3 regions of the Bradyrhizobium denitrificans genome follow, and region 1 is predicted to be linked to each of the others. Evidence: predicted binding sites of a transcription regulator. Region 1 holds the regulator's gene; each other region holds the start of a gene.
The links. Region 1 encodes LexA, which represses DNA repair genes until DNA is damaged. Its sites were predicted from a motif close to TGTTCNNNNTGTGTTCNG; they were not measured.
Positions count from the first base shown of each region.

Region 2: recA (recombinase RecA) is a predicted target of LexA. The motif match lies at 5,951-5,968, and genes of this name have one in related genera.
Region 3: HL671_RS34280 (DUF3072 domain-containing protein) is a predicted target of LexA. The motif match lies at 4,845-4,862, and genes of this name have one in related genera.

Region 1 covers NZ_JABFDP010000008.1:140,842-151,085, forward strand. The annotation lists gene HL671_RS10620 (hypothetical protein) at 1-144, shown strand, start outside; gene HL671_RS10625 (TfoX/Sxy family protein) at 190-570, shown strand; gene HL671_RS10630 (alpha/beta fold hydrolase) at 567-1,379, shown strand; gene HL671_RS10635 (molybdopterin molybdotransferase MoeA) at 1,513-2,721, shown strand; gene lexA (transcriptional repressor LexA) at 2,923-3,621, shown strand; gene HL671_RS10645 (hypothetical protein) at 4,014-4,454, shown strand; gene HL671_RS10650 (ComEC/Rec2 family competence protein) at 4,756-7,044, opposite strand; gene HL671_RS10655 (hypothetical protein) at 7,183-7,395, shown strand; gene HL671_RS10660 (glutamine--tRNA ligase/YqeY domain fusion protein) at 7,422-9,113, opposite strand; gene gltX (glutamate--tRNA ligase) at 9,250-10,244, shown strand, end outside.
Region 2 covers NZ_JABFDP010000019.1:143,114-153,357, forward strand. The annotation lists gene gcvH (glycine cleavage system protein GcvH) at 1-354, shown strand, start outside; gene gcvP (aminomethyl-transferring glycine dehydrogenase) at 549-3,422, shown strand; gene HL671_RS22025 (DUF1835 domain-containing protein) at 3,401-4,480, opposite strand; gene recA (recombinase RecA) at 4,771-5,859, opposite strand; gene HL671_RS22035 (hypothetical protein) at 6,311-6,664, shown strand; gene HL671_RS22040 (hypothetical protein) at 7,302-7,514, shown strand; gene HL671_RS22045 (DUF6894 family protein) at 7,911-8,150, shown strand; gene HL671_RS22050 (hypothetical protein) at 8,333-8,470, shown strand; gene HL671_RS22055 (hypothetical protein) at 8,486-8,716, opposite strand; gene HL671_RS22060 (hypothetical protein) at 8,846-9,142, opposite strand; gene HL671_RS22065 (PaaI family thioesterase) at 9,380-9,820, shown strand; gene HL671_RS22070 (PilZ domain-containing protein) at 9,965-10,216, shown strand.
Region 3 covers NZ_JABFDP010000043.1:32,932-43,175, forward strand. The annotation lists gene HL671_RS34255 (ATP-binding protein) at 1-355, opposite strand, end outside; gene HL671_RS34260 (response regulator transcription factor) at 352-1,053, opposite strand; gene HL671_RS34265 (DUF4153 domain-containing protein) at 1,078-2,559, opposite strand; gene HL671_RS34270 (glycoside hydrolase family 3 protein) at 2,768-4,198, shown strand; gene HL671_RS34275 (hypothetical protein) at 4,163-4,450, opposite strand; gene HL671_RS34280 (DUF3072 domain-containing protein) at 4,582-4,773, opposite strand; gene HL671_RS34285 (hypothetical protein) at 4,901-5,200, opposite strand; gene HL671_RS34290 (type 1 glutamine amidotransferase domain-containing protein) at 5,425-5,985, shown strand; gene HL671_RS34295 (HWE histidine kinase domain-containing protein) at 6,188-7,681, opposite strand; gene HL671_RS34300 (HAMP domain-containing protein) at 7,695-10,244, opposite strand, start outside.

The sequences.
Region 1 (10,244 bases):
GAGTGGACGCAATGGACCGGCGTGACGTTCGACCGCTCCGGCGAGGTCGAGCTGCCCAACGCGCTGGTGCCCGTAACCGCGTCAGTCGCGCATGATTACGCCGTCTATGTCGAGCCGAATGTCTGGATCCGGCATGTGGTATGATGGCGTACGCACAAGCATCCCGCCGATCAGGGCAGAGGCTCCCGCATGGTTGCGACGCCGGACTATGTCGAATTCCTGCGCGAGCAATTCGCGCCGCTCGGCTCCATCACGCTCAGGCGCATGTTCGGCAAGACGGGTATCTTCCATGACGGCGCGATGCTCGGCATGGTCGCTGACAACACGCTGTATCTGCGGGTCGACGATGACAATCGTGCCATGTTCGCTGAAGCACAATCGCATCCGCCGCTGAACTATCGCAAGAAGGACGTCGCGATCGACCTCGCCTTCTGGCGCATTCCCGACCGGCTCTTCGATGAGCCCGACGAATTCATCAGCTGGAGCCGTGCGGCATTGGCGGCGGCGCGTCGAGCCGCGGCGAAGCGGAAAAAATCTCCCCGAATGGTTTGGCAAGAGAAACAAGCATGACGTCGAGCACCATCTGGATCCATTCGGGCCGCGCGCAGCTTGCCGCCGAGCTCGCGGGTCACGGCGCCCCCGTGGTGTTCCTGCATGCCGCCGTGTTCGACCGCACGATGTGGCGGGCGCAGCTCGATGCTGTCGCGGCAACGCATCTGGCGATTGCCTATGACCGGCGCGGCTTCGGCGAGACGCGGACGGAGACGGAAGATCATTCGCCGATCGCTGACCTCCTCGCCGTCATCGATGCGTTGGCGCCGGGCCGGCCGGCGACGCTCGTCGCGTGCTCGCAAGGCGGCCGCATCGCGCTCGATTTCGCGCTTCTGCATCCGTCGCGCCTCCGCGCGCTGGTGCTGATCGCGCCGTCGGTCAGCGGAGCGCCGGAGCCGGTCTATCCACCGCCGATCGAACCGCTGCTCACCCGGCTCGCCGCGGCCGAGGCTGCGCGCGACTGGGACCGGGTCAGCGCGATCAAGGTCCACCTCTGGCTTGATGGACCGCTGCAGCGGGAAGGCCGCATCACCGGCGAGCTGCGCGCGAGCTTTCTGCAGAAGAACCTGGCGGCACTGCGCGCGCCGGCGGTCGGCGCCAACCTCGACACGGCACCCGCCTTCCCGCGCCTCGCCGAGATCACCGCGCCGTCACGCATCATCTGGGGCGGGTCCGACTTTCCTCACATCCAGGAGCGAAGCCGCCTGATCGCGGCCACATTGCCGAACGGCTCGGGCTGCGCGATCGCCGAAGCGGCGCATCTGCCGAGCCTGGAGCGGCCGCAGGAGGTCACCCGCCTGATCACGGACTTTCTCGCGGGCTTGTGAGATCGCTGCCGAGGCAGGCCCCGCGGACTGATGCGAACTTGGCGTGCGGCTTAGACCTTGGCCGGGCCGTGTGCGTTCGGTTAGAAGGCGAGACTTTCGAGTCGTCCTCCCGTCTCCGTCCGAAGGAACTTCCATGGCCCTGATGCCGGTGTCCGATGCGTTGTCTGCAGTGCTCGCCGGCGCCGAGCCCCTGGCCGAGGAAAAGGTGGGGTTGGACGCCGCGTTTCACCGGGTGCTCGCCCGCGACCTCGCGGCGCTGCGGACCCAGCCGCCCGAAGCGATGTCGGCGATGGACGGCTATGCTCTGCGCGCAGCCGACGCCGACAAGCCCAAGGCACGATTGAAAGTCATCGGCGAGGTCGCGGCGGGACGGCCGTTCGACCGCGTCGTGGGGCCCGGCGAGACCGCCCGAATCTTCACCGGCGGCGTGGTGCCGGAGGGCGCCGATGCGGTCGTGATCCAGGAGGACACGATCGCCGAGGATGGCCACGTCGTGATCACGGAGCCGGCGATCAAGGGCCGGCACATCCGGCCCGCCGGCGTGGACTTCCACCAGGGCATGGTGCTGCTGCAGGCCGGACGCCGTCTCAGCGACCGCGATCTGTCGCTCGCCGCCAGCATGAACCATCCGGCGCTGCCGGTACGGCGCCGGCCGAAGGTGGCGCTGCTCGCGACCGGCGACGAGCTGGTGATGCCGGGATCCACGCCCGGGCCCGGCCAGATCGTCTATTCCAACGGCTACGCGCTGCGCGCGCTGGTGCGCAGCGAAGGCGCCGAAGCCATCGATCTCGGCATTGCCGCCGATACGCTCGAAGCGACCGTCGCCGGCATTCGCCGCGCGCGCGAGGCCGCGGCCGACATTCTCGTCACCACCGGCGGCGCGTCGGTTGGCGATCATGACCTGGTCAAGCAGGCGCTCGAGGCCGAGGGCGTCGAGATGGCGTTCTGGAAGATCGCGATGCGCCCGGGCAAGCCGATGATGCATGGCCGCCTCGCCGGCATGCGCGTCATCGGTCTGCCGGGTAATCCGGTGTCGTCCTATGTCTGCGCGATCCTGTTTCTGGTGCCGCTGATTCGCAGCCTGCTCGGCCGGGAGCCGCAGCTGCCGCGCGAGACCGCCCTGCTCGGCCGCGACCTCGGCGCCAACGATTCGCGTGAGGACTATCTGCGGGCACAGCTCGACAAGCGCGCCGACGGCACGCTGATCGCAACCCCCGTGACGCAGCAGGATTCCTCGCTGCTCGGGAATCTCGCGCTGTCGCAGGCGCTGGTGATCCGCCCGGCGTTCGCGCCGAAGGCATCGGCCGGCAGCCCATGCGAGATCCTGCGCCTTCCGCTCTGAGCCGATTTCCCCGGCAAATCCCGGTCCGTTCACCATATTTTTGGGATTGCGGAACACACATCGAACATATAGTGTCCGTTCATGATTTGTTTTTAGTATGTTGCGGGCGAACGCGATCGTCCGATTCCCCTTCGCTCTCGAACGCTGGTCGTCGGAGCACGGCACGGGACTCGGACGACACCAACTGGGGACCAGGTCGAGATGCTGACGCGCAAACAGTACGAACTTCTGCGGTTCATCAATGAACGGCTCAAGGAAGCCGGTGTGCCGCCGTCCTTCGACGAGATGAAAGATGCGCTCGACCTGCGCTCGAAGTCCGGCATCCATCGCCTGATCACGGCGCTGGAGGAGCGTGGCTTCATCCGTCGGTTGCCCAATCGCGCCCGCGCGATCGAGGTGATCAAGCTTCCGGAGCTGTCGCAGGCGGCCAGCAATCGCCGCGGTTTCACGCCGTCGGTCATCGAGGGGAATCTCGGCAAGGTGAGAACCTCCACGCCGGCGCTCGACGACGGCGAACGGCCCGTCGCGGTGCCGGTCATGGGCCGGATTGCCGCCGGTACCCCGATCGAGGCGCTGCAGACCCGCAGCCATACAATCAGCGTTCCGGCTGACATGCTCGGCAATGGCGATCATTACGCCCTCGAAGTGCGCGGCGATTCGATGGTCGATGCCGGTATTCTCGACGGCGACATGGCGCTGATCCAGCGCAACGAGACCGCCGACACCGGCGACATCGTGGTGGCGCTGATCGACGATGAGGAAGCGACATTGAAGCGCTTCCGGCGCCGCGGCGCCTCGATCGCGCTGGAGCCCGCCAACACCGCTTACGAGGTGCGCATCCTGCCGCCCAACCGGGTGAAGATCCAGGGCAAGCTGGTTGGCCTCTATCGCAAATACTGATCGCGGACATGCTGCGCGGATACTGACGCCGACAAGCTCGGCGGTCGTCACGATCAGCGGACCTCAACACTGACCGGGGGCGTGAGTGAGCTCCGCCGTCGGGACGATGCGGCGGCCACCTCAGGAAGCGGTGCGTCGCGCGACAGCGGCCGCTGGCGGCGAGCAATCACGCCCTCTGCCAATGCACCTCATGATGTGCAACGGATGTGCAACGCGGCAGACTCGAACGCGTGCTCAAACGCTTGTGATCGCGCGCAGGCAGAGGCCGTGCAGATCAGCGCAGAAATGCCGCGAAGCGCGCGCTAACATCCTCCTTGATGTCCACTCTGATAGAGGCCTGCGCCTGTCCGGGGGGAGCGTGGGTCGGCTATCTCTGAACGAGGAGCGATCCGATGTGTGACTACAGCCTCCATGCCGTTGCCTCCCGTCCCGCCAAGGTCGGCGAGACGCTGATTTCGACGACGTTCCGCGGCACCGCGACCCGTGGCTTCGCCTTGGAAAGCGAGCCCAACGTCGCGGTCTGCATGCTCCCCGGCACCGAGCTCGCGTTCGCCGAGGACGTCCGCTACGATAGCCGCTGGCTGTGGACCCGCACGATCCGCGAGCGCGTGGCCAAGTTCAACACCATCGAGAAGCACGTCCCCGATCGCCATCACGACGCCGTTGAGTTCGCCGACGGGCGCCATGTGCTTGTCACCCAGCTGTGCGAGGGCCAGCGCGTAACCGTGCTGCAGCTGCCGGTCACCAAGCCATCAGCCGATCGACGCCCGGATGTTGCGGAGGAGCTTCCGGCGACAGAAAGCCCGACGATTCGCCGTATCAGCATCACCTGATCGTACCGCTCGGCACCCGCTCGCGTTTTCTTGGCAAATCCACCCTCGTTCGGCGCGTCTGGATTCGCCGAGTCTGGATTCGCCAAGCCCATTCTTCGGATCGCACCGACGCGGCGCGGCAGCTCCTCGTTTTGGCAACAACCGGCGGCCGCCGCTTGGCGGCCTCTGGAAACGAACATCTGGTAACGAACATGGGGCGCTCGGCGGTCATCTTGTGAGTCCGCGGAGCGTCTCGTGATGTTGGCGTTCCATTTGAGATGATTGCGTGGGTGAACCGGCCCCCTCGCCGGTCGTGAACGACCTAATCATCTGCACCCTGCTCCGCCTCAGGCGGTGTCGCGTCCTGGACGCGTGGCATCGACGCGCGCGGCGTCAGCACCGGCTCGAACTCGCCCGTCTCGGCGGCTGGCCACCATGGCCGGCTGGTGCCGACGGCGCGCGCCGGTGTGACAGCAAATCCCGCCCCCTGCGTCGCCAGCATCAAGGCGCCCTGCTGCTGCAGGCGCTGGCGATCAATCGCGGCGGCTGCGCAGGACGCTGGCGCAGCGCGCGACGTCACGATCAGTGCCGCGCGCGTGCAATCGTCGGCCAGCGCCTCCGGGCGCAGCGTCAGCGCCACGAACCGGCCATCGGCCATGGCCATCACACAACCGGACTCGTCGCAGGACACCCCGTCTCCCAGGGTGGGGTCCGACGGCACGCGCGGATCGGCATCGGCCGCCAGCCACTCCTTGACGACGAACACATCCTTGCCGGTCCGCATCACATGCAGCCGACCGTCGCGCCCGCGCACGGCGACCGCGCGTCCGTCGCCGGAAATCAGGATGTCCGGCTGCGGCGTGCTGACGGACCAGATCGTGGCAATAGCGATCAGGACCGCGCCCGACCAGCGCAGCGGTGTCCGCAACAGGCCGATGAGCAGGAGCCCGAAACTGGCCAGGATCAGCGGACCGATGCCGAACGCCGTGACGCGTCCGACGGCCCCAGGTAGCGCCGCCACCCAGCGCGTCACCGCGATCATCCAGTCGATGCCCCAGCCCATCAATGTCCAGCAAAGACCGTCGAGTCCGAAGGGCGCCGCAAGCAGTCCCAGCAGGCCGGCCGGCATCACCAGCGCCGAGACCACGGGCATGGCCGCAAGATTGGCCAGCACGCCATAGGGCGTGATCCGATGGAAGTGAAACGCCGCATAGGGCGTCGTGGCGAGCCCAGCGATCAGCGAGGCCAAGAGCAGCATCGCGAGTTCGCGGCCGCCCCATAATGCGATGCGTTCGGTGACGGACCTGTCCGGCGTCGCGAATAATCGCGGCAGCCCGAATTGCACCAGCGCGACCAGGCCGAGCGTCGCCGCGAACGACATCTGAAAGCTCGGATGGACGAGCGCTTCGGGCGCCGCGATCAGGACGATCATCGCCGCGACGGCCAGCGTGCGGAACGTCACCGCGCGGCGGTCGACCATGACTGCGATCAGCACGACGGCCGTCATGAAGAACGACCGCTGTGTCGCGACCTCCGCGCCCGACAGGAGCAGATAGAACGCCGCCGCGACCAAAGCCGCCGCAGCCGCCCATTTCTTGATCGGGAGGCTCACCGTGAGGCCGGGGATCAGTGCGAGCAGCGCGCGCACCGCGAAGAACACGACGCCCGCGACCACCGCCATGTGATAGCCCGAGATCGAGAGCACATGGCCGAGGCCCGAGATGAACATCGCGTCGTTGACATCAGGCGTGATCGCATCGCGCCGGCCGGTCAGCAGCGCGGTCGCGATGGCGCGCTCGTCGCCATCGAGCCGGGCCCGGATGCGCGCGTCGATCGCATCGCGCAGGCCCTGCATGGCCGCCCCATAGCGCAGGCCAAAGCCGCCCTCCTGCGGCGGCGTCAGCGTCGTGATCCCGCCCATTACGAAGCCGGAGGCGCCGATGCCTTGGAAGAACATGTCGCGCGCGAAATCGTAGCTGCCGGGCCGCACCGGCGCCAGTGGGGGCAGCAGCCGCGCCTTGAGCTGCACGAAGCTGCCGACATCGGGCGCGGTGCCCTTGCGCACGGCCAGCCGGACGCGCGTCAGCGTGATCGCGTGGCGATCGCTCTCCATCGCGGTCACACGCAGCACGATGCGATCGCTGCGCTCGCGGATGTCACGCGCCTCGACGAAGCCGGACAGCGCCACGGAGTAAAGCGGCCGAGGCAGCACCGGATGCGCCACGCGTGCGGTCTTGCTGGTCGCGACCGCATAGCCGGACGCCGCGGCCGCGATCATCACCACCGCCGGAAACAGCGGATGCCGCCGCATCAGCGCGGCGACGATGCAGAGCAGCAGCGCGGTCGGCACGCTTGCCCACAGCGCGGGCTCATGATCGGCGGCAAAATAAACCGCAATGCCGGCGCCGAAGGCGACCGGCACCCAGGGCAGCAGCCGGCCAGCCCCGGCCTCCTCGCGCGTCCAGCGCGTCAGATGGGCGGATAGCGACGGCCAGGCGTCGGCGCCGACCTCAGGCCAGCCTCCGGTCCGCGCGCCGCGTGGCGGCCAGACATCGGCCATCACGCCCGCGATCCCGCGACGCCATCCTGGCGGCCTGGCGGGCTCCGCCATCTCGGTACCCCGTAATTTTACGGAAGCAGAGGCTAGCGGAACTCAGCGGAACTGGCCTAGCGGAACAAAACGCGAATCTCGCAGCTATGTGCACGAATGGTGATTGGAACTTTGGGTCGCATCGGTGCTTATTGGGGCATGGACGACGACCGTATTGACGACCCCCTTGCCGATCTCGATCTCGAGAAGGCGATCCACCTGCGCTGGACATTGCGAGACATCAAAGGACGCCGGCTCGCGCTCTCGCCCGTCGCGGACGAGGATATTGCGCTGCTCACCGCCCGCGGTCTTGTCGAGGTCAGCAACGGCGTGCCGAGGCTGACCGAGGCTGGCCATGACGCGATCACCTGAGGCGGCGATCGCGCCGGCCGGGCGCATCATCCGCCTTTCGCGACTTCCTTGGCGAACGTATCGCGCAGGCCGATCGTGCGGTTGAAGACGAGCTTGTCCGGCGTCGAGTCCGGATCGCGCACGAAATAGCCCTGGCGCTCGAACTGCATCGGTGCATCCGAATTGGCTGCCGCGATCGCCGGCTCGATCCGGGCGTCGGTCAGCACTTCGAGCGAGTTGGGGTTGAGGTCGGCGGTGAAGTCGGCGGCGTTGGGGCTCGGATTGGCGAACAGCTGATTGTAGATGCGGATCTCGGCCGTGAGGGACTGCGCTGCCGGCAGCCAGTGCATCGTCGCCTTGACTTTGCGCCCATCGGGCGCGTTGCCGCCCTTGGTCGCCGGATCATAGGTGCAGCGCAGCTCGACGATCTCGCCGGCCGCGTTCTTGATGACCTCGCGGCACTTGATGAAATAGGCATAGCGCAGCCGCACCTCGGTGCCGGGCGACAGGCGGAAGAACTTCTTGGGCGGGTTCTCCATGAAGTCGTCCTGCTCAATATAAAGCTCGCGGCCGAAAGCGATCTTGCGGGTGCCGGCGGATGGATCGTCCGGATGGTTGATCGCCTCGAGTTCCTCGACCTGGCCTTCCGGATAGTTCTCGATCACCATCTTCAAGGGACGCAGCACCGCCATGCGGCGCAACGCCGTGCGGTTCAGCTCCTCGCGGATGCAGAATTCGAGCATGCCGACATCGACGATGCTGTTGGCTTTCGCAATGCCGATGCGCTTGATGAACTCGCGCACCGCGGCCGGCGGCACGCCGCGGCGCTTCAGCCCGGCGATGGTCGGCATGCGCGGATCGTTCCAGCCGGCAACGTGGCCGTCCTGCACCAGCCGCGTCAGCACGCGCTTGGACAGCAGCGTGTAGGTCAGGTTGAGCCGCGCGAACTCGTATTGATGCGGATGCGACGGCACCGGCAGCTTGTCGAGGAGCCATTCGTAGAGCGGCCGGTGATCCTCGAATTCGAGCGTGCAGATCGAGTGCGTGACGCCCTCGATCGCGTCCGACTGGCCGTGGGCGTAATCATAGCTCGGATAGATCTTCCAGGTGTCGCCGGTGCGCGGGTGATGGGCGTGCAGAATCCGGTAAAGCACGGGGTCGCGCAGGTTGATGTTGCCGGCGGCCATGTCGATCTTGGCGCGCAGCACGCGCGCGCCGTTCGGGAATTCGCCGGCCTTCATGCGCCGGAACAGGTCGAGATTCTCCTCGACCGTTCGGTCGCGGAACGGGCTGTTCTTGCCGGGCTCGGTGAGCGTGCCGCGCGCCAGCCGGATCTCCTCCTGCGACTGGTCGTCGACATAAGCGAGGCCGGCCTTGATCAGCCCTTCCGCCCACTCGTAAAGCCGCTCGAAATAGTCCGACGCGTAGAACAGGTTGTCGCCCCAATCGTAGCCGAGCCAGCGCACGTCGGCCTGGATGGAATCGATATATTCCTGCTCCTCCTTGGTCGGATTGGTGTCGTCGAAACGCAGATTGCAGCGGCCGCCGAATTCCTTGGCGATGCCGAAGTTGAGACCGATCGACTTGGCATGGCCGATATGCAGGTAGCCGTTCGGCTCCGGCGGGAACCGGGTGACGACGGTCTTGTGCCTGCCGCTGTCGAGATCGGCCTGGACGATGTCGCGGATGAAGTCGCGCCCTGCCTCAGCCGTCGCTGCCGTGTCTGTCGTCGTGGTCATCAAGAATATCCTGCTCCGGAATTTGGCAGCCTATCTGCCAAATCCGCCTCCCCCAAGGAAGGCTTTAGTTATGCGATAGGCCTGCTATACACCCCCCGCCCTTTACAGCCCCTGCCTGGATTTCGTGCTGCCGCCCATGACCTCACCGATCGTCACGCGCTTTGCCCCCTCCCCGACCGGCTTTCTCCATATCGGAGGCGCCCGGACGGCGCTGTTCAACTGGCTGTATGCGCGCGGCCGCGGCGGCAAGATGCTGCTCAGAATCGAGGACACCGACCGCGAGCGCTCGACGACGGCAGCGATCGACGCCATCCTGGACGGGCTGAAATGGCTCGAACTCGATTGGGACGGCGAGGTCATCTACCAATATAGCCGCGCCGCGCGCCACCGCGAGGTCGCCGAGCAGCTGCTCGCCAGCGGCATGGCGTATCGCTGCTATGCCACCGCGGAAGAGCTGGCTGCCATGCGCGAGAAGGCGCGCGCCGAAGGCCGTACCCGGCTCTATGACGGGATGTGGCGCGACCGCGACCCGAAGGACGCGCCAGGCGACGTCAAGCCGACGATCCGGCTGCGCGCACCGCTGACCGGCGAGACCGTCATCGAGGACCAGGTGCAGGGCCGCGTGGTCTGGCAGAACGAGAATCTCGACGACCTCGTGCTGCTGCGAGGCGATGGCAATCCGACCTATATGCTGGCCGTGGTGGTCGACGATCACGATATGGGGGTCACCCATGTGATCCGCGGCGACGACCATCTGATCAACGCCGCGCGCCAGAAGCAGATCTACGATGCGCTGGGCTGGACGGTGCCGTCGATGTCGCACATCCCGTTGATTCACGGGCCCGACGGTTCGAAGCTGTCGAAGCGCCACGGCGCACTCGGCGTCGATGCCTACCGCGCGATGGGATATTTGCCGTCCGCGCTGCGCAATTACCTGGTGCGGCTCGGCTGGAGCCATGGCGACCAGGAGATTTTCTCGACCGAGGAGATGATCAAAGCGTTCGATCTGCCGGCGATCGGCCGCTCGGCGGCGCGTTTCGACTTCGCCAAGCTGGAAAATCTCAACGGCCACTATATCCGCCACAGCGATGACGCAGCGCTCGTCCGGCAGTTCGAGGACGTGCTGAATTA
Region 2 (10,244 bases), on a different contig from region 1:
TACACTTCCGACCATGAATGGCTCAGCATCGAGGGCGATGTCGCCACCATCGGTATCACCGATTTCGCGCAGGCCCAGCTCGGCGACGTCGTCTTCGTGGAACTGCCGCAGGTCGGCCGCGCGCTGAAGAAGACGGAGGCCGCCGCCGTGGTCGAATCGGTCAAGGCCGCCTCCGACGTCTACGCGCCGATCACCGGCGAGGTGGTCGAGGTCAACCAGGCCATCGTCGACGAGCCCGCTTTGGTCAACACTGACGCCGGCGGCAAGGCCTGGTTCTTCAAGCTCAAGATCGCCGACAAAAGCGAGCTCGGCGGCCTGATGGATGAGGCCGCGTACAAGGCGCACACGGCGTGAGACCTCTGCGGGCCACCACACCCGCCATCATGCCCCGCGCAGGCGGGGCATCCAGTACTCACACCAGCGGCAGCGGTCGACCAGAGACGCCTCGGCGTACTGGATCGTCCGCTGCAGCCTGTCCACGGGCTCGCCGCAGGCGAGACCGTGGGACGGACGATGACACCAACTTTGGATCTTCCAGCGAGGCCCTCATGACCACGCCGCTCAAGCCGCTCGATGATGCCGCCACCAGCTTCGCCCGCCGCCATATCGGTCCATCGCCCCGTGATGTCGCGGCGATGCTGGAGACCGTCGGCGCCAAGAGCGTCGCCGAATTGATGGCGCAGACCCTGCCCGGCACGATTCGCCAGGCCACGCCGCTCACGCTCGAACCGGCCTTGAGCGAGGTCGAGGCGATCGGCCACATGCGGGCGCTGGCCGCACAGAACCAGGTGTTCACCTCGCTGATCGGCCAAGGCTATTCCGGCACGATCATGCCGGCGGTGATCCAGCGCAACATCCTGGAGAACCCGGCCTGGTACACGGCCTATACGCCGTATCAGCCCGAGATCAGCCAGGGCCGGCTTGAGGCGCTGTTCAACTTTCAGACCATGATCTGCGACCTCACCGGGCTCGACGTCGCCAACGCCTCGCTGCTCGACGAGGGCACTGCGGCGGCCGAGGCGATGGCGCTCGCCGAGCGTTCGGCGCGAGCCAAGACCAAGGCGTTCTTCGTCGACAGGAACGTGCATCCGCAGACGCTGGCCGTGCTGCGCACCCGCGCCGAGCCGCTGGGCTGGCAGCTGATCGTCGGCGATCCGGTCAAGGATCTGGACGGCGCCGAGGTGTTCGGCGGCCTGCTGCAATATCCGGAGACCACGGGCGCGCTGCGCGATCCGCGCGCCGATATCGCCAAGCTGCACGACAAGGGTGCGCTGGCGATTCTCGCCGCCGACCTGCTGGCACTGACGGTGATCGCCTCGCCCGGCGAGCTCGGCGCCGACATCGCGATCGGCTCGGCGCAGCGCTTCGGCGTACCGATGGGCTATGGCGGACCGCATGCCGCTTATATGGCGGTGCGCGACGCGCTGAAGCGGTCGCTGCCCGGCCGCATCGTCGGCCTCTCGGTCGATTCGCGCGGTGCTCCCGCCTATCGCCTGGCGCTGCAGACCCGCGAGCAGCACATCCGGCGCGAGAAGGCGACCTCGAACATCTGCACCGCGCAGGTGCTGCTCGCGGTGATCGCCGCGATGTACGCGGTCTATCATGGTCCCGACGGGCTCAAATCGATCGCCCGGACCGCGCATCGCCGGGCTGCAGTGCTGGCCGCCGGGCTGCGCAAGCTCGGCTTCGCACCGGCGAGCGACAGCTTCTTCGATACGGTCCTCGTCGAGGCCGGCGCCAAATGCGATGCGATCATCACGCGTGCGGAAAGCCAGCGGATCAATCTCGGGCGCGACGGCAGCCGGCTGCGGATCGCGCTCGACGAGACCACGACGGCCGATGTCGTCGAAGCCGTCTGGCGCGCCTTTGGCGGCGAGCTCTCCTACGCGGCCATCGAAGCCGAGGCGCGCGACGCTGTCCCGGCCGAGCTGAAGCGGCAGCGGCCGTTCCTGACCCATCCGGTGTTCCACGCGCATCGCTCCGAAACCGAGATGCTGCGCTATCTGCGCAAGCTCGCCGACCGCGATCTCGCGCTCGACCGCGCGATGATTCCGCTCGGTTCCTGCACGATGAAGCTGAATGCGACCACCGAGATGATTCCGCTGACCTGGCCGGAATTCTCCAGCCTGCATCCGTTCGTGCCGCGCGCGCAGGCCGCCGGCTATCACACGATGTTCGCCGATCTGCAGGACTGGCTGTGCCGGATCTCCGGCTATGACGCGGTGTCGCTGCAGCCGAATTCGGGCGCACAGGGTGAATATGCCGGCCTGCTCGCGATCCGCGGCTATCACGCCGCACGCGGCGAGGGTCATCGCACGATCTGCCTGATCCCCTCCTCCGCCCACGGCACCAACCCGGCCTCTGCGCACATGGTCGGCATGGAGGTCGTCGTCGTCGGCTGCGACAGCAACGGCAATGTCGATCTTGCCGATCTCAAGGCCAAGGCCGAGCTGCACAGCGCCAAGCTCGCGGCGATCATGATCACCTATCCCTCGACCCACGGCGTGTTCGAGGAGCATATCCGCGACATCTGCGACATCGTCCATGCCCATGGCGGCCAGGTCTATCTCGACGGCGCCAATCTCAATGCGCAGGTCGGCCTCTCCCGGCCCGGCGACTACGGCGCCGATGTCAGCCATTTCAACCTGCACAAGACGTTCTGCATTCCGCATGGCGGCGGCGGCCCGGGCATGGGCCCGATCGGCGTCAAGGCGCACCTGGCGCCGTTCCTGCCGGGTCACCCCGCGACCGACGCCGCGACGCCGTCTCCCGTCGGACCGGTCTCGGCCGCTCCCTACGGCTCGGCCTCGATCCTGACCATCTCCTACATCTACATGCTCCTGATGGGCGGCGAAGGCCTCACCCGCGCCACCGAAATCGCGATCCTCAACGCCAATTACGTGGCGGCGCGCCTGGATCCGCATTTCCCGGTGCTCTATCGCAACGAACGCGGCCGCATCGCGCATGAATGCATCATCGATCCCAGGCCGCTGAAGCAGACCTGCGGGGTGACCGTCGACGACATCGCCAAGCGCTTGATCGACTATGGCTTCCATGCGCCAACGATGAGCTTCCCGGTGGCGGGCACATTGATGATCGAGCCGACCGAGTCGGAATCGAAAGCCGAGCTCGACCGCTTCTGCGATGCCATGATCGCGATCCGCAAGGAGATCGCCGCGGTCGAACAGGGCCGTTTCACCATCGAGGCCTCACCGCTGCGCCACGCGCCGCACACGGTGCACGACATCGCCGATGACGATTGGAACCGCGCCTATCGCCGCAGCGAGGGCTGCTTCCCCGAAGGCACCTCGCGCACCGACAAATATTGGTGCCCCGTCGGACGCGTCGACAATGTCTATGGCGATCGCAACCTGGTCTGCTCGTGTCCGCCGATTGGCGACTACGCACAGGCCGCGGAGTAAGCCTCCTCACGCATGTCCCAAGAGATCGCACACCACGGCTCGCGACAATCAATGAGGTCAGGCATGCCGGGATCCGGCGCGACGAGCACCGCATGCCAACGCCAGAGATTGGCGTTGGTCAATTCGGTGCCGCCCCACCAGCGCCGGATCGGATTATGGCTGCTGAAATCCTCCTCGCCGGCGAGGATTGCCTTGCCGAGCGGTGTCAGCGACAGGGTGCTGGCCGTGTAGCGCTCGAGGCTTTCACGGCGGTCGTGCATCTCGACCGAGAATGGCCATTCGGCAAGGCCGGCAATTGCAGGCACCCGTGCCAGCGCCAGACCGTCGAGCAACGTGCCTCCTTCCCAATAGTCATAGACGCGGCGTTGAAAGCGATCCCGATGATGCGGCAACAGGTCGAACGGGTGCTGATAGCCGGCTGACAGCAATTCGAGGATTCTCAGCTCCGATGCTCCGAGGCCCGTCGCAACACCGGGAAGCTCATCGAGCATCTCCTGCACGCAGCGGCGAAGCTGCGGCAGCGCACTGAGATCCTGCTTCAACAGATCGGACCAGGCTTGCGGCGTCGGCGCACGAAACGCCTGCCATGCCAGATGACCCAGGTCGAGATGCGCACGTGCAAGCTCGACGCCGGCCATCATCCGACCGGCGCGTCGCCCGGCCGGGGCATCGAATAGCGGGACATCGACATGCCGCAATACGATCTTCGTCGCGATCTCCGCGTGATCGCGCAGATAGTCCAAGAGCCAAATCAGCACCAACTGGTCGTTCGGACGGGTCCCCATCCACAGTTCGACGCTATCGCAACGGTCGACAAGTTCGAGAAAACTGTGACTTCGGCCGCCGACCGCCTTGAAGTCGCCACGCGAGGCGAAGTCCAACCAATGCCCCCGCTTCCGTCGCGCGGTGCGCTGGGCGAGATTGGCCGACAACTCGGCGTCGGATGGCAACGGTCCCCACACGAAACGATGGAGAATTGGTACCACCAGATCGGCAAAGCCGCTCCTCCGAAGCGCTCCGGCGCTGGGATCGTCAGCCACTAGAAACAAACGCGTCATGCTGTTGGCTCCGGGACGACCTGATTGGCTCAAGGCGCGAGCAACACGTTCGCGATCGACGCCCGACGCCCAGGATTGGCGTCGGAAATCGCAACGCCGCCGCGCGGATCCGGTCCGCCCGCGCGCACTTTAAGTTAGTCGCGTTGAAGATCTTATCCGGCGCTCAGAAACGGATACTCGCGGCACTCGGGAACGCAGCAGCCGCGGTTTTCGATAGAGCACCACACATCTGCAAGCGGGCGCCGGAACGTCGGCTACTCACGTCCACGGCCCCCGCCGCCGTCGTCCCCCTACTCCTCCGCCGGCTCCTCACCGTCGGCATCGCGCTCCGCGTTGCCGGCCAGGATCTGCTCGGCGATCAGGCCGGAGTTCTGGCGGATCGCGGCCTCGATCTTCGCCGTCATATCGGGGTTGGCCTTGAGGAACGACTTCGAATTCTCGCGCCCTTGCCCGAGCCGCTGGCTGTCATAGGAGAACCAGGCACCGGACTTCTCGACGATGCCGGCTTTGACGCCGAGATCGAGGATCTCGCCCATCTTCGACACGCCCTCGCCATACATGATGTCGAACTCGACCTGCTTGAACGGCGGCGCCAGCTTGTTCTTGACCACCTTGACGCGGGTCGTGTTGCCGATCACCTCATCGCGCTCCTTGATCGCGCCGATGCGGCGGATGTCGAGACGGATCGAGGCGTAGAATTTGAGCGCGTTGCCGCCTGTGGTGGTTTCCGGCGAGCCGTACATCACACCGATCTTCATGCGGATCTGGTTGATGAAGATCACCATGGTATGGGACTTGTTGATGGAGGCTGTGAGCTTGCGCAGCGCCTGACTCATCAAGCGGGCCTGCAGGCCCGGCAGCGACTCGCCCATCTCGCCCTCGAGCTCGGCCTTCGGCACCAGCGCCGCCACCGAGTCGACCACCAGCACATCGACCGCGCCGGAACGAACCAGGGTGTCACAGATCTCCAGCGCCTGCTCGCCGGTATCCGGCTGGGAGATCAGCAGCTCGTCGATGTTGACGCCCAGCTTGCGCGCATAGACCGGATCGAGCGCATGCTCGGCATCGATGAAGGCGCAGATGCCGCCCTTCTTCTGAGCCTCGGCGACGGTGTGCAAGGCCAGAGTGGTCTTGCCCGACGATTCCGGCCCATAGATCTCGATCACCCGCCCCTTCGGCAGACCGCCGATCCCGAGCGCGATGTCCAGCCCGAGCGAACCGGTCGACACCGTCTCGACATCCATCGAGCGGTCGTTTTTGCCCAGCTTCATCACCGAGCCCTTGCCGAACTGACGCTCGATCTGGGACAGCGCAGCGGAGAGCGCCTTACTCTTATCCATTGAGGAACCTTCGACGATACGCAGGGCGGTGGCGGACATTGGCGCTCCTTATGGCGGGGATTCGCGGGATGGACAAATGGTTAACGAGGCCGGGCAACAATCTTGAGGTGAATGTACCCGATCTGTTCTTTGTTCGCAATATGTTCTTTCTCGCATTCGGGGGCATTTACAGCTTCGGCTCATAGCGCCCCGAGAGAGCCAGTTGCCCTGGTCGCTGGACATCCCGAGCCTGAGCCAGACCGGCGCGCGCTCGCGCCCGGCAGTACGCACCGGTTCCCAGCGCCAGGGCTGCCCGCTGAGGCACAGGCGCTGCGCGGGGGCATGATCGGCGGGCGCTGATCAGGACAAGACCGCAGGCTCGGTGCCACATCTCCCCACCGAAGCAGATCGAACGACAATCACAGATTGAGACAATGACGAAAAACTTGCCGGAGCCGTGCCGTTCTGCTTGGTCTGGAGAGACCAGATCACCGGCCTCCCTTGAAACCACATGACCATCGCCAACCCGACGATCACCCTATGGCGCCCGGTGGGTCCGAAGGAACTCGCACTGATCGCGGCGTCGGGCATGCGTGCGTTTCCGCCGCGGCTGCCGGAGCAGCCGATCTTCTATCCCGTGCTGACCGAGGCCTACGCGGTGAAGATCGCGCGCGACTGGAACGTGCCGGCGAGCGGCAGCGGTCACGTGCTGCGCTTCGAGGTGCTGCGCACTTTCGTCGATCGCTATGAGGTACGCGAGGCCGGCGGACGCGATCATCTCGAGTACTGGATTCCGAGCGAGCACCTTGCTGAGTTCAATGCGGCCATTGTCGGTCCGATCGTGCTGGTCAAGACTTTTCCTTGAAACAACCAACTTCTGCGCGCGTGCGCTGACCGCACCTCCGTGGTTCTCCTGAGAAGAACGAAGTTCCAACCGCTCTTCTGCTTTTGTTCGGCTCGTAGCGCGTGCGACAGCTTATTTCTCGTGCAATCCGATCCGTTTCTGCCTGAGCTTCATCGGTCATGCGCTCCATGCGATGCGCCCCGCGCCCCCCTCAGCTTGTTCCATGGCCGCGATATGATGGTCAGCAGATAAAGCGCCGCAGGCCGCAAAGAGCGATCTCTTCCACGCCAGCCGAAAGGGATGGCCCCGGGGGCGGAACCGCGCGCTGCGCAACACTGACCCGCAAGTCGCTCTGGAGTGGATCGGACAACAAGCATTGTCATAAACTCTTGGTTGCGATATATGGGTTCGGTTGTCGGACACGAACAGATTTTTGATCAGCCCCGAATTTGTTTGTTTGTTGCGATGATAGCTGGCCGATATCAGCACATGATTTACGGCCGCGCTTTGTCACCTCTAGGCGCACGGCCCTGAAACCATCCGCGCCAAAGGGCGAGAGAAAGCCCCGGACCCCGTCCGGGGCTTTCGACGTTTTGGATCGTCCGCCTCCCCGCACGGTGTTGTCATACAGCCCGGCGCAATCCGCGCGGAACTGATCGTGCCGCTCGTGCATCATGAGGGGATGAAACAAGATGAGGTCATGTGCCTCTCCTGCAGAGCCGGTTTGCAGCGCATCGAACTGCGGTCATATGCGTGCCCACCGGGTGACGTGCGCTGCCCTCTATGCGACGCGCTGCTCGAAACGCCGGATGGTTCGACCGCCGTCGCGTACCGCCTGGCGGTCGCGCCGGAGCGGATCATCGATCGCTGAGACCGGTTGATGGCCCTGACTGTTTCGGGAAAACGCCGCGGCGGATGTGGTGTCGGTCCCCTATGCGACGAGCGTTGACCTGTCGCAAAGCATGCGCGCACGCCCTGTCATATAGTTGCAATTGTCATTGCCGAACTGCCCCGTCGGGAAGCTACGACGTTGACGCGGAGCCTCGGACCGCCGCGGTCCGAGGCTCACTTGTTTCAGTTCACAGGCCGCCCAAGATTACAGCAGATCAGGGGTGAGGCTTCACCGCGGACACGTTTCCGCTGTGCCGGTGCGGTCGTCATCGACCGTATTTTACCGGAATTGATCCGATTGGGTTTTCCGCATCCATTTACCCTGCGTTCATCAAACCCAGCGGCCTGGGGCGGTCAGGGGTCAACGGTTTTGGCAATGCCGCTCTATTTCTTTCGTATCCGTAATGGCCACTTCTCCGGCGCGTCCGAGTATGGCACCGAATGTGCCGATCGGAATGCAGCCTGGAAAGAGATGACCACTGTCTGCGCCGACATGGCGAGCAGCATCTCGCGAAAGCTTGCCGAAAACTCCGAATGGCAGATGGAGTTGCTCGACGAAGCGAGGCAGCCCGTATTCCGGATCAGGATCGTCGCGGAATCCCTCGATCAGGCGTGATAGCGGCCATTCATATCTCCCAGGTAGAAACAGCAATTGAGATTCAATCATTGCCTGTTGCGAACGTAGAGCGACCGGCCATTCTTCGTGAGACTTTGATTTAGATCAAAATGCCTGTTCCCGTCCTGGCAGACATTTAAATTTGTATGGGTAATCTGATCTTCAAATGTCCGCGAACCGGGATGAACGTGCAGCATTGGCTGGAAGAGCCGAAGCCGGGCGACCCGGCCTGCGCGTATGAAACGGTGGTCTGCAAGGCCTGTACCCGGCTTCACTTCATCAATCGCGACACGCGCAAACTGCTGGGCGAAAAGGAATGATCGTCTCGCAGCGGCTCAGTCGGCGCTCGGCAGGCGCCGCATCGTAAACTCGATGGCCCCGTCGGGCAGCTCGCGCCAGCTTTCGACGGCGCTCATATAGCCCGCCTTCGGATATCGGGTGAGATAGTCGCGAGCCTTGGCGCGTGCTTCCTCGCGCGGCAACTTGAACGTGTCACGGACATAGCCGTCGCCCTTACGGCGCCGGGCCGCCATCCGGCTGGCAATGTCACGCGGACGCAATCCCATCGACGAACTCCAGCGCGTTACACCCCGTCAATATAGACGAGGCCGCACGGAATCCGAGTCCGGCATACTGCCACCCGGGCCTATCGCCGATCTTGCCTGGACGGCACAGGCGGCCGAGTGCGGCAGCGCTCAGTTGGTCGTAGGGTTCGCCTTGGGCTTCTTGGCTGCCGTGGTCTTCACGGCCGGCGCCGTTTTCGGCTGTTCCACGGCGCGAACATTGCCCCATGGGTCAGCGGAGGTCTTGGCGTCGGGGATCTTGCGCATCGTGTCCTTGTAGGCCTTCTCGCGCGCCGCCTCGGCTTCCTTCTCCTCAGGCGTCTTGGAGGGACCGTCAGCGAGAAGATTGATGTTCGGCATCTGCGCCACGGCCGGGACAGCCCAGCCAGCAGCCACGGCGAGCGCCATCGTCACAATCAGCTTCTTCATTGGTTACTCCCGATAGTGGCGGGCCTTATAGCATCGCTTCGCCATGCGCCAAGTCTTTCGCCCTGCGCCAAGCCACGCCGCCGCGCCGAATCCGGCCATCCACTGCCGGCTGTCATCGGCCCGCCATTCATCATAGGATTCGAACTCCGGCCTTTTCAAGCCGCCAGCCTGCGGCAATCGGTCGGCTGCCCGCCCGATCAAGGCTGGCGAAATGACACGACATGGGAGGCTCCGTACGTGCCGACTGACGCCCTGAACTTCACCCTCGACGACGCGCGCCGAATCCTGGACGACGTGTTCGCGCCCTGGATCAAGGATCTTGCCTTGACCGTGGAGGACATTGCGCCGACGCCGCAGGGCGAGCCCGGCGCTATTCTGCGCATGCCGTTCTCGTCACGTCTGTGCCGGGACAATGGCGTCGTCTGCGGACAGGCGCTGATGGCCTTCGCCGACACTGCGATGGTGATCGCCATGGTCACGGCGAATAGCGGCTACCGGCCGATGACCACGGTCGACCAGACCACGCATTTCATGCGCGCGGTCGCCTCCTCCGATGTGCTCGCCGATGCGCGCGTTGTCCGACTCGGCCGCACCATGAGCTTCGGCCGTGTCACGCTGACGAGCGCCACTGACGGCAAGCCCGTCGCGATGGTGTCGAGCGCATTCGCGATGCTCTGATCCGGGAAGCTACGGGCGTTAACAGAAGATGAAGATCGCATGTCGATCTTCGCGAGCCGCATTTATCTCGATGAAACCCGGCCCTGGTTTATTTTAGGCGCATTTGAAGCGAAAGGCGGCGCCAAGCGGCATCGGGTTACGGCCATGAGCGAGACAGACGAGAAACGGATCGCACCCCGGCACCGGGTGCTGAAGCAAGGCAGGCTGGCGTTCGACGGCGGCGGCGCCGTCGATTGCATGGTCCGCAACATGTCGAATACCGGCGCGCGCGTCGAGGTTGTCAATCCGGTCGGCCTGCCCGGAGCCTTCACGCTGGTGATCCCCTCCGACAAGTTCACGCGGCGCTGCCATGCGGTGTGGAGCCACGACAAGCGGATCGGCGTCGCATTCGACTGACCGCGCGTAGATCATGACGCGTTTCCGC
Region 3 (10,244 bases), on a different contig from region 1:
GCCGGATGGCCTCGCGGGCGTCGGGGCGGCGGACGAACAGATCATTCCCCAGGAGATCGAGCAGGGGCCGGATCGGGGTGACCTCATCTGACGCGTCGGGCCTCGCCTCGGGCGGGATCTCGGCACCGAGCGCAATTCCCGCTGGGACGCGCGCCGCAACCTCCTCGGCAAAAATCGCGGCAAGCACGCGGCTCTGCGCGATCAGCTCGGCTTGCGTCTGACGGATCAGCTGGTTGTCGTAGATGCGGAAGAAGAACAATCCGACCAGCGGCAAGGTTGCGACCAAGGCCAGCACGCCGAAGACGATCTGTCCCAGCGACGGTCGCCATTTCTCCTTCGGTTTCGGCGCGATCATGGCGCGCCGCAGCGTCCGAGCCGGAAGCCGACGCCATGCACCGTTTCGATCGCGTCCTCACAACCGGCGGAGGCAAGCTTGGCGCGGATGTTTCGGATGTGGCTGTCGATGGTGCGGTCGGAGACCTGTATATTGAGCTGATAGGCCGCCGTCATGATCTGCTCGCGGCTGAATACGACCGTGGCGCGCGTCATCAGCGTACGCAGGATGCTGAATTCGAGCGCCGTCAGCGTCAGCGGCGTCTCGGCAAAGCAGGCGAGGTGCTGCTGCGGGTCGAGGCGAAGCCGGCCATGGATCAGCTCGTCGGGCTCGACCGTGCGATGGGCTCCGGCGGTCGCGACGCGGCGGAGAATGACATTGACCCGGGCCACCAGCTCGCGCGGGCTGAACGGCTTGGTGACGTAATCGTCGCCACCGATCTCCAGCCCAAGGATGCGGTCGATCTCCTCGTCCCGAGCCGAGAGAAACAGGATCGGCACCTGCGATGTCCTGCGGATGCGCCGGCAGACCTCCAGCCCGTCGAATTCCGGCATGCCAACGTCGAGGACGATCAGGTCTGGTCGCTCGTCGGTGAACTTGATCAGAGCGGCGCGGCCGTCGGCGGCTTCCGTCACCGCCATGCCGGCCTTGCTTAACGCAACGCGCACAACCTCCCGGATATGCGGGTCATCGTCGACAATGAGGATTCGGGGGGACACGGTCGGAGGCTCCGCGGCGACACATCAGCTGGGGTTCTGCAACAGGGGATGTGTATCGAGATAGCGCTGCAAGCGCCAGCCGCGAAAGCTCCAGGAGCGCCAGTCCGCCATGCGAGTTTGCTGCTGCAGGAGGAGGCGGTCTCGGTCCGCTGTCAGCCGCCGGTCGGATGGCGACATCAGCATGGCCCGGTCGATCGCCGGCAGCGCCTGCGGCCCGAGCCAGACGAGGTAATCGCTGTCGATGGACGGGCCGCTCCGCCCGGCCTCGCGGCTGTGGGCCACGTTGTAATCGGCGATCACGGCGTCAAGATTGACGAACGTGCAGGCGTAGATCGTGATCGAAAGCATCACCAGGTTCATGCGGATCAGCCAGGCACTCGGCTTGTCGAGGGCGATCCTGAGCACGATGAGAACGAGGCCCATTGCAACCAGGATCATCCAGATCAAGGCTGCGAGTCGCCAGTAGGTCAGGGCGTAGGTGTCGACGTACATGTGCAGCCGCTGGATCGAGGAGACGACCAGCAACACATTCTGTGCCACCCAGAGATAGATCAGTGGACGAATGAGCGGCGATCCGGTTGCCGTGATTTCGGAGCGGCCTGCGACGATGACGAAAACGGCTGCAAGCAGCGCCGTGACGATCAGCACATAGGCGCCTCGGTGCGCATAGGCCGCGTAGGTCACGCCGTTCGGAAGCGCAGCATGTCCCCACAGATAGGCTCCGTCGAGAATGGTCTGGATGGCAAACAGGACGTTGAACAGGATCAACGACCGGATCACGGTCGCGGGACCGAGCACGGTGGACAGCAGGGAGGGGGCCTGATCGGGCTCGCGGTCGACCGCCGGCTGCGTCGGTTCGACACGCTGGCGCCAGCGCAGGTGGACGAACGGCCATATCATCGACAGCGCCAATAGCCAGAAGATCGCACGCGCCGTCGTCAGCTCCGAAGCAGAGCCGTCGAAGCTGAAGACATCGAGCCATTGCGCGATGACCGGATTCGCGACCGCGAACAACAGGACGAAGACCCCGCCGAGCGTCAGTGGGATGCTCCAGACCAGCAGGGCGCGCGTGAGCGAATGATCGCGCAGCATCATGATGATGTCGGGCACGAGCCGGAATGGTCCGATCAGGAGCAACTGTCGGGCGGCGGTCAGCGGCAGCGTGAATCCGCGGGCGCCTGGATCGGTCGCGAACGCCACCGCCGACAGGATCATGACCAGCATGATGGGGAATGACAGCAGGCCCAGATTCTCGACGACAGGAGCCAAGCCGGCGACGAAGAGGGCGGTCGCTCCGATCAGCCGGGCGCGCGAGGTCATCGCGACATTGACGAGGATGCCGGCCGTGGCGAGCGCGGCGAGGAACAGCGGCAGGCCAAGGCCGATCGGGCGGCCGTCGTAAAGCAGGATGTCGGCCATTCCGACGAGGCCCAGAGCGATTGCGAGTTTGAGCCATCTGGAATCAGACGCGGCTGGGGTGGCCGTCAGCTCGGCGGAGGCGGTCATGCGAAGGTCCTCGATGGAAGCGATGCGGCCGGGATGCACCAGCCGATGAGCCACCATGACGCCGCCACGTGCAGCCGCTGACGAGCGGGTCTGCAGCATTTCAGGATTTGTTTGCAGATTTCGTGCAGAGGCGACTCCGCCGCTGGCGAAGGCGGATCGGCATTGTTACGCAAAAGCCGTCTTTCCCCTGGAATGATCGGCTGCACACATGCTCGGGCGTATCAGGACGGCAGTCCTCTGGAGCCTTGCTCTGCTCTTCATCTTCATCACGTTCAACAGTAACGAGCCGTATCTCGTTCGGCTCCGCGGCACGGGTCACGCCGCCTTGCTGATCGTCGGTCTGGCGGCTCCGCTTCTGCTCCTGCTCAGCGGACGCTGGCGGCACGGTCTCTCCGGGAGGCTGCTCGTCCTCGTCTGGTGCATCCCGCTGCTCGCGCTGACATCAACGCAATTCACGTTCGCCTGGCGCAAGTACGAGACGTTCGACACTGCGCCCGAGGTCGCGCGGCTGCTCGGACGGCATTTCATGGTCGGTTACACGTCAACGGCGGATGCTGCCGCGCTGGCGCGGCAGGGCCTGATCGCCGGCATCTACGTGACCCACCACAACATCGTAGGGCGAACCGCTGCTCAACTTCGTGCTGAGATCGCGCGGCTGCAGGCCGAGCGGGTCAGCGCCGGCCTGCCACCTCTGCTGGTCTCGGCCGATCAGGAGGGAGGCTCTGTCGCGCACCTGTCTCCGGCTGTGCCGAACATGCCCGCTCTTGCGACCTTGGCCGACCTGCCGGAGGCGCGGCGGATGCAGCGGGCGTTTGAGATGGGACAGAGCCAGGGACGGTCCCTCGCGGACGCCGGTATCACCTTGAATCTCGCGCCGGTCGTCGATCTGCGGCCGAGTTGGACGCACAACAGGTTCGATTTCCACACGCTGATCAGTCGGCGCGCGATCTCCAATGATCCGGCCGTGGTCGGCGACATAGCGCTCGGCTATGTGCGCGGTCTCGAGGCCAGTGGCGTTCGCGCCGCCGTCAAGCACTTCCCAGGTCTCGGGCGCGTTGCGGCCGACACGCATCATTTCTCGGCAGATCTCGAAACACCTGCGGAGGTCTTGGAACAGGCGGATTGGCGGCCCTTTCGACAGGTGCTCGACAATTCGGATGCGGCGATGATGGTCGGCCACGTCGTGGTCGATGCGATCGACCGCGAGCGTCCGGCATCGCATTCCAAGGCCGTGCTCGACGGTCTGATCCGGGGCCGATGGAACTACCAGGGCGTGATCGTCACCGACGACCTCGTGATGGGCGCGATCTACGGCCGCGATCTCTGCAAGGCTGTCGTCGAGGCTCTCAGCGGCGGCGCCGATCTGCTGCTCGTCGCCTATGATGGCACGCAGTTTTACCGCGTGCTGGCCTGCGCCAAGACGGCGCTGGCGGAAGGACGGATCGATCTGGCGGCCCTCCGCAGGAGCGATGAGCGTCTGCGGCGCTGGATGTCACGGGAGGAGGGGCCCCTGGCAGCGAATGCCTCGACAGGCGACATGGCCGCGCCGACCCGGCATCGCAGCCTGGCCGATGAGGACACTGGTCCAACAAACGGCGCGTCGTCAGCGCGGACCGTTGCCGGTCCAGTCGCGCCATGAGACATTGGAGAGGCTTCGCAGATCCGTGGCCAGCGGCCGGCGCGCCTGCTTGTCATATTGGCCGATGACCTGCTCCGACTCGCGGATCTTGAGCTGGAGCTCAGCCACCTGCCGCTTGGTCCGTTCGATCGCCTTGGCGTCGGCGCTTTCGCCGACTGTGAACCGCGCTGTCTCGATTTGCTTCAAAGCCGCGCGGTACTTCTTGAGCTGAGCGCGATGCCAGGCAACCTTGCTGTCACTGTCCGCAACCATGGGGTACTCCCGCGAAATGCGGCAAGACTAGACGACCGAGTCCTGATTCGCGACCTTTTCAGGCTATTTTAGCCTGTCGCCGAAGCCACTGGAATACCGGTCCCGCTACTTGGTGGGCAGATCGAACGATCTCAGTCCAGTCCCGCTGCGCGCCGCATCTCGTCGATCAGCTCGGACGCTTCAGCCTTGGTCCGCACGTCCTTCGTCGGATCGGGCTGGCCTGCCTGCTCACTCAGGGTCTTCAAGTAGGAGGCTTGCGCATTGGTCACCGGATCGTCTCCCGACGCCCAATCCTTCGGATCCTTTTCAATCTTCTCGGTCATGCCGATTTCCACTCTTGGCTGCATCTCACGTGGTTGAGTCCCATGAGGTGCCAACGCGGATGATCGTAGAATGTTCCGTATATGTTCTTTGTACGAAAAGAAGGCTGGTCGTGCCAATTGCCCGTGCTCATGAGGACGTCTCTGCCGCCGTCTTCTTTCCCGTAGGCGACGGGCGTTGCTCCGCGCCGTTGTCAAGAGTCCGGTCAGCGCTGCGCGCGTCTGGAAAAACGATCTCTTGGCCAGGAGCTCCAGCAAGCTCGTCCGCCGTGGCTTCGCAAGGTTTGATCTCGAAATTGTTGTCGAGCACCTTCTCGCCGTGCGTATCCAAGGTCACGAGATCTGCACGCTCCGCGGCCTCCCAAACCTCGCGCTCGGTCCGAAACGGACGGGTCATTTGTTCGTCGTTTTCAAAGAGTGCATAGGGCACGGGGAGCTCCAGATCGGAATCCGTCGATGGAGCGTCCGGCTGGTCCGCTTGGTGAGGGCGGACAGACAGGGGCTGCTCCCGCATACAAACTGCGGCAGAGCTTCGCTGTTCCATGGCGAGCCCCCCGCGCTCGATGAGTTGTGACGATCAGTCCTGACCTGCGGCGGGAACGATGGTCGCGCCGGTCGGGTTGGCCAGCGTGTCCGTCTGAACAGGAGAGCACCATGGATATCAAGGGAAAGAAGATCGCCATTCTCGCCACGAACGGCTTCGAACAAGCGGAGCTCGAAGTGCCGCGCGATCGCTTGAAGCAGGCCGGGGCGACCGTCGACGTGATCTCGCTCGCCGCCGGCCAGATCAAGGGCTGGGACCAGAAGGATTGGGGACGCCCCGTCAAGGTCGACAAGACGCTCGACCAGGCATCGGCATCGGACTACGACGCCATCGTGCTGCCAGGCGGCCAGATCAACCCGGACCTGTTGCGCCTCGAGCCGAAGGCGCTGAAATTCATCAAGGACATCTTTGAGGCAAAGAAGATCGTGGCCGCGGTCTGTCATGCGCCATGGCTGCTGATCGAGACGGGCATCGCGAAAGGTCGCAAGATGACGTCCTACAAGTCCATCAAGACCGACGTCGTGAATGCCGGTGCCGATTGGCAGGATGCGGCGGTCGTCGTCGACCAAGGTGTCATCACGTCGCGCAATCCCGGCGATCTGGAAGCCTTCAGCGCCAAGATCATCGAGGAGGTCAAAGAGGGCCGGCATCTGCAGCGGAGCGCCGCTTGAGGCGGCTGCCAGGGCCGGGAAGGCCGGCTGAACCGGCATCTCGGCCCGAACGGGCCCAGCGCTCGAAGGGTCGAACGCTGGGCCGCAGTCCACACGGAGTTGCCTTCGGCGCGATGGGGGAATGCCGCCGGAGACAGAGGGAAAGACGTCGGCTGCGGCGCGTCGTTCCTAATTTCGTGTCACCGGCGTCGTCGGCTGCCGATCAGCCGGCGGCCCGCTGTCGGGCTGCCTTGGGCGCCGCGCTCGTGAAGGCGCTGGTCATTTCCGGCGGCATCGCGCCCGGACGCAAGGGCACGATCAACCGACAGACCAGCCCTTCGGGCCGCCAGTCAAACAAAGCCCGCCCGCCGAGTTGGCTCTCGACGCTTGCCATCAGGCTGCGGGTCCCAAATCCGCGGGAGGTCGGCACGTGGACCCGCGGCCCGCCGGTTTCGATCCACACGATCTCGAGAACATCGTCCTCGATGGTCCATTTGACCGAGAGATGACCAGAGCGGACCGACAGGGCGCCGTATTTGGCCGAGTTCGTCACCAGCTCGTGCAGGGCCAGCGCCAGGGTTTGTGCCGTCGCCGGCTGTAGCTGGAGTTCGGCACCGCCGAACGCCACCTGTCCGCCGGTCGCATAGGGCGCGAGCTCCTCGCCGATCAGCCGGCTGATCTCTGCGCCCTGCCAGCTCGAAAGCGAGAGAATGGTGTGAACGCGTGCGAGCGCGCTGATGCGGCCCTCGACTGCGCTGACATAGGTCCGCACGCTGTCGGCCTTGGTGAGCCTCACGATCGACTGCGCCAGGGTCAGCGCGTTCTTGGCCCGGTGATCGACCTCGCGGGTCAATAGGTTCTGGCGCTCTTCGGCGCGCTTGCGCTCGGTAATGTCGATGGTGACGCCGCTGACCCGGATCACGCGTCCAGCCTTGTCGGTCGTCGCCGCCGCCGTTCCAACGCACCAGCGCTGTTCGCCATCGGGCCTGTTGATGCGGAACTCGGCCTCGCAGGACGTCGTGCCCCGACCGAGCTCGGCGACCACCTGCCGCGCACGCTCGGCGTCGTCGGGATGCAAGAGGCTCATGATGTTGACGTTGTTGAGCTCGAAGGTCTGCGGCGTGACGCCGAAGATGCGGTATTGGCCTTCGTCCCACATCCAGTCGCCATTGATACCGTCCCAGTCCCAGGACCCCATCCTTCCGGCCGCGATGGCCATGCTGCGGCGCTGCTCGCTCTCCAGTAGCTGGGCCGTGGATCTTTCGAGCTCTGCGGTGCGCGCGCGAACGCGGTTCTCGAGCTCCTGGTTCAAATGTTCCAGCTCGCGCGTCTTGCGATAGAGCTCGGTGAACACCTTGATCTTCGCGCGCAAGACCTCCGGCACGACCGGCACCGGCACATAGTCGACCGCGCCCATTTCATAGCCGCGCAACCGGTCGAAATCGCTGACTTGAACCGCCGAGATGAAGATGATCGCGATCTTCTGAAACCGCGGATGCTCGCGGATCATCTGCGCCAGCTCGAAGCCGTCGAGCTCCGGCATGCAGACGTCCACGAGGATGACCGCGATCTCGTTCTTCAGGAGAATCTCAAGCGCCGCGCGGCCTGACGTGGCGACCACGAGGTTTTCGCCGAGTTCCTTGAGGATGACCTCATAGGCCAGCAGCTTCGCGGGCTGGTCGTCAACCAGGAGGATGTTGACCTTTTCATGTTCCATGATGATGCGCCGTTCAGCGGTGCAGCCACATGCGGATCGCAAGAAGCAACTGCTCGGTGTTGACGGGTTTTGCGAGATAATCGGAAGCGCCGGCTTCGAGGCACTTCTCGCGATCTCCCTTCATGGCCTTCGCGGTCAGCGCGATGATCGGGAGCCGGGCAAAGGCAGGGTTCTGCCGGATGACGCCGATCGTCTGGTAACCATCCATCTGCGGCATCATGATGTCCATCAGCACGATCGAGATCGCAGGCGTGCTCTGCACCAAGTCGATCGCTTCGGCGCCGGTCGTCGCGGTCAGCACCTTCATGCCGCGGCGCTCCAGCACGCTCGACAGCGCGAAGATGTTGCGGGCGTCGTCGTCGACCAGCAGAACCGTTTTTCCGACGAGGTCTTCGTCGGAACTGTTCAGCTTTTCGAGCATTCGCTGCTTTTCTATCGGCAGTTCCGTGATGACGCGGTGAAGGAACAAGGCTGTCTCGTCGAGCAGCCGCTCCGGCGACTCCACGCCCTTCACGACGATGCTGCGGGCCATCGTGTGTAGTTCCGCGTCCTCCTCGGCGGACAATTCACGGCCGGTGAAGACGACGACAGGAATGCCTGACAGGGTTTCGTCCGAACGCAACTGATCGAGCACGTCGAATCCGCTCATGTCCGGGAGGCGGAGATCGAGAACGACGCAATCGCAGGGCGTGCCGCGCAGCGCCTCCAGCGCGCCCGCACCGGTGTCCGCTGCGAGGATCTCGATGTCGTCATGATCAAGCAGCTGACGGATGCTTAGCTGTTCGGCCGCATTGTCCTCGACGATCAACAGGCGCTTGCGGCGCGGCTGCGCGTACTCCTTGATCTGGCTGAGCGCGGCACTCACGCCCTCGGTGGTTGTCGGCTTGTTGACGAAGGAGAACGCTCCACGCGCCAGCGCATGCTGACGGTCCTCGTCCAATGTGATGATCTGCACCGGAATGTGCCGGGTCAGAGGATTGTGCTTGAGCTGGCTCAGAACCGTCCAGCCCAGCATGTCCGGCAGGAACACATCCAGGGAAATGGCTGCGGGCTGGTACTGCTTGGCGAGGTCGAGGGCTTCCGCGCCGCGGGTGGCGACCAGGATCTTGAAGCCCTTGTCGCGCGCGAGATCGATCAGCACGCGGGCATAATGCGGGTCGTCCTCGACGATCAGAAGGGTCGTGTCGCCGGGGGCGAGCTCGAGCCTGTCGTCGGCCAGCTGTTCGGCGACGCGGTCGGAGGCCGGAGGCTGCTGAGCCGGCAGCAGCGGCGGAGTGTAGGACGCAGCTGGTGTCGGGCTGATGCGCGGAGCGACGGCCGGACCGGAATATTTCAGCGGCAGGTAAAGTGTGAACGTGCTGCCCTTGCCGGGGGCGCTCTTCAGATGAATTTCACCGCCCAGCAGGTTCGCGAGCTCGCGGCTGATGGCGAGCCCGAGCCCGGTGCCGCCATATTTGCGGCTGGTCCCGGCGTCGGCCTGCTGGAAGGCCTCGAAGATCAGCTTCTGCTTGTCCTGGGGAATGCCGATGCCGGTGTCGGAGACTTCAAAGGCGATGACGGCCGGCGCGGTGTTGAGGACCGGATGCTCAGCGCTCCACCCGCCAAGTGCAGCCGAGACTTTCAGCCGGACGCCGCCGTCCGCAGTGAATTTGAAGGCATTCGAAAGCAGGTTCTTCAGCACCTGCTGCAGCCGCTTGGAATCCGTGACGATGCTTCGCGCAAGGTTCGGATCGACATCGATATTGAAGGACAGCAGGCGGTTTTCCGCCTCGTGCCGGAACGGACGGCCGACCGTCTCCAGGAGGTTGGCGGTGAGGATCTCCTCGGCGTCGACGGTCACCGTGCCGGACTCGATCTTGGACAGATCGAGAATGTCGCTGATCAGGTTGAGAAGGTCGGTGCCTGCGCCATGAATGGTGCGGGCGAATTCGACCTGCTTCATGGTGAGGTTGCCGTCGGGGTTTTCGGTCAGCTGCTGGCCCAGGATCAGGATGCTGTTGAGCGGCGTGCGCAGCTCGTGCGACATGTTGGCCAGGAACTCGGACTTGTACTTGGAGGTGAGGGCAAGCTCCGTTGCCTTTTCCTCGAGCGCGCGCCGGGCCTGCTCGATCTCCTGGTTCTTGCGTTCCACCTCGACGTTGCGCTCGGCCAGCTGCTGGGCTTTCTGTTCGAGCTGCTCGTTGGTCTGTTGCAGCTCGCGCTGCTGCGCCTGCAGCTCTGCCGCCAATTGCTGGGACTGTTTGAGCAGGCCCTCGGTCTGCATGGTGGCTTCGATCGAGTTGAGCACGATGCCGATGGAATCGGTGAGCTGCTCCAGAAACGTCATCTGCGACGTCGTGAACGGGCTGAGCGACGCCAGCTCGATCACCGCCTTGACCTGGTTCTCGAATAGCACAGGGAGCACGACGAGGTTCTTAGGGACGGCGCGAAGCAAAGCAGAGCCGACCGGAATGACGTCGGACGGAATCTCGGAGATCAGCCGTTGCCGCTTGTCGATGGCGCACTGGCCGATCAGCCCTTCGCCGAACTGGACCGACTGGCGATGGGGATACACGCCGTCATC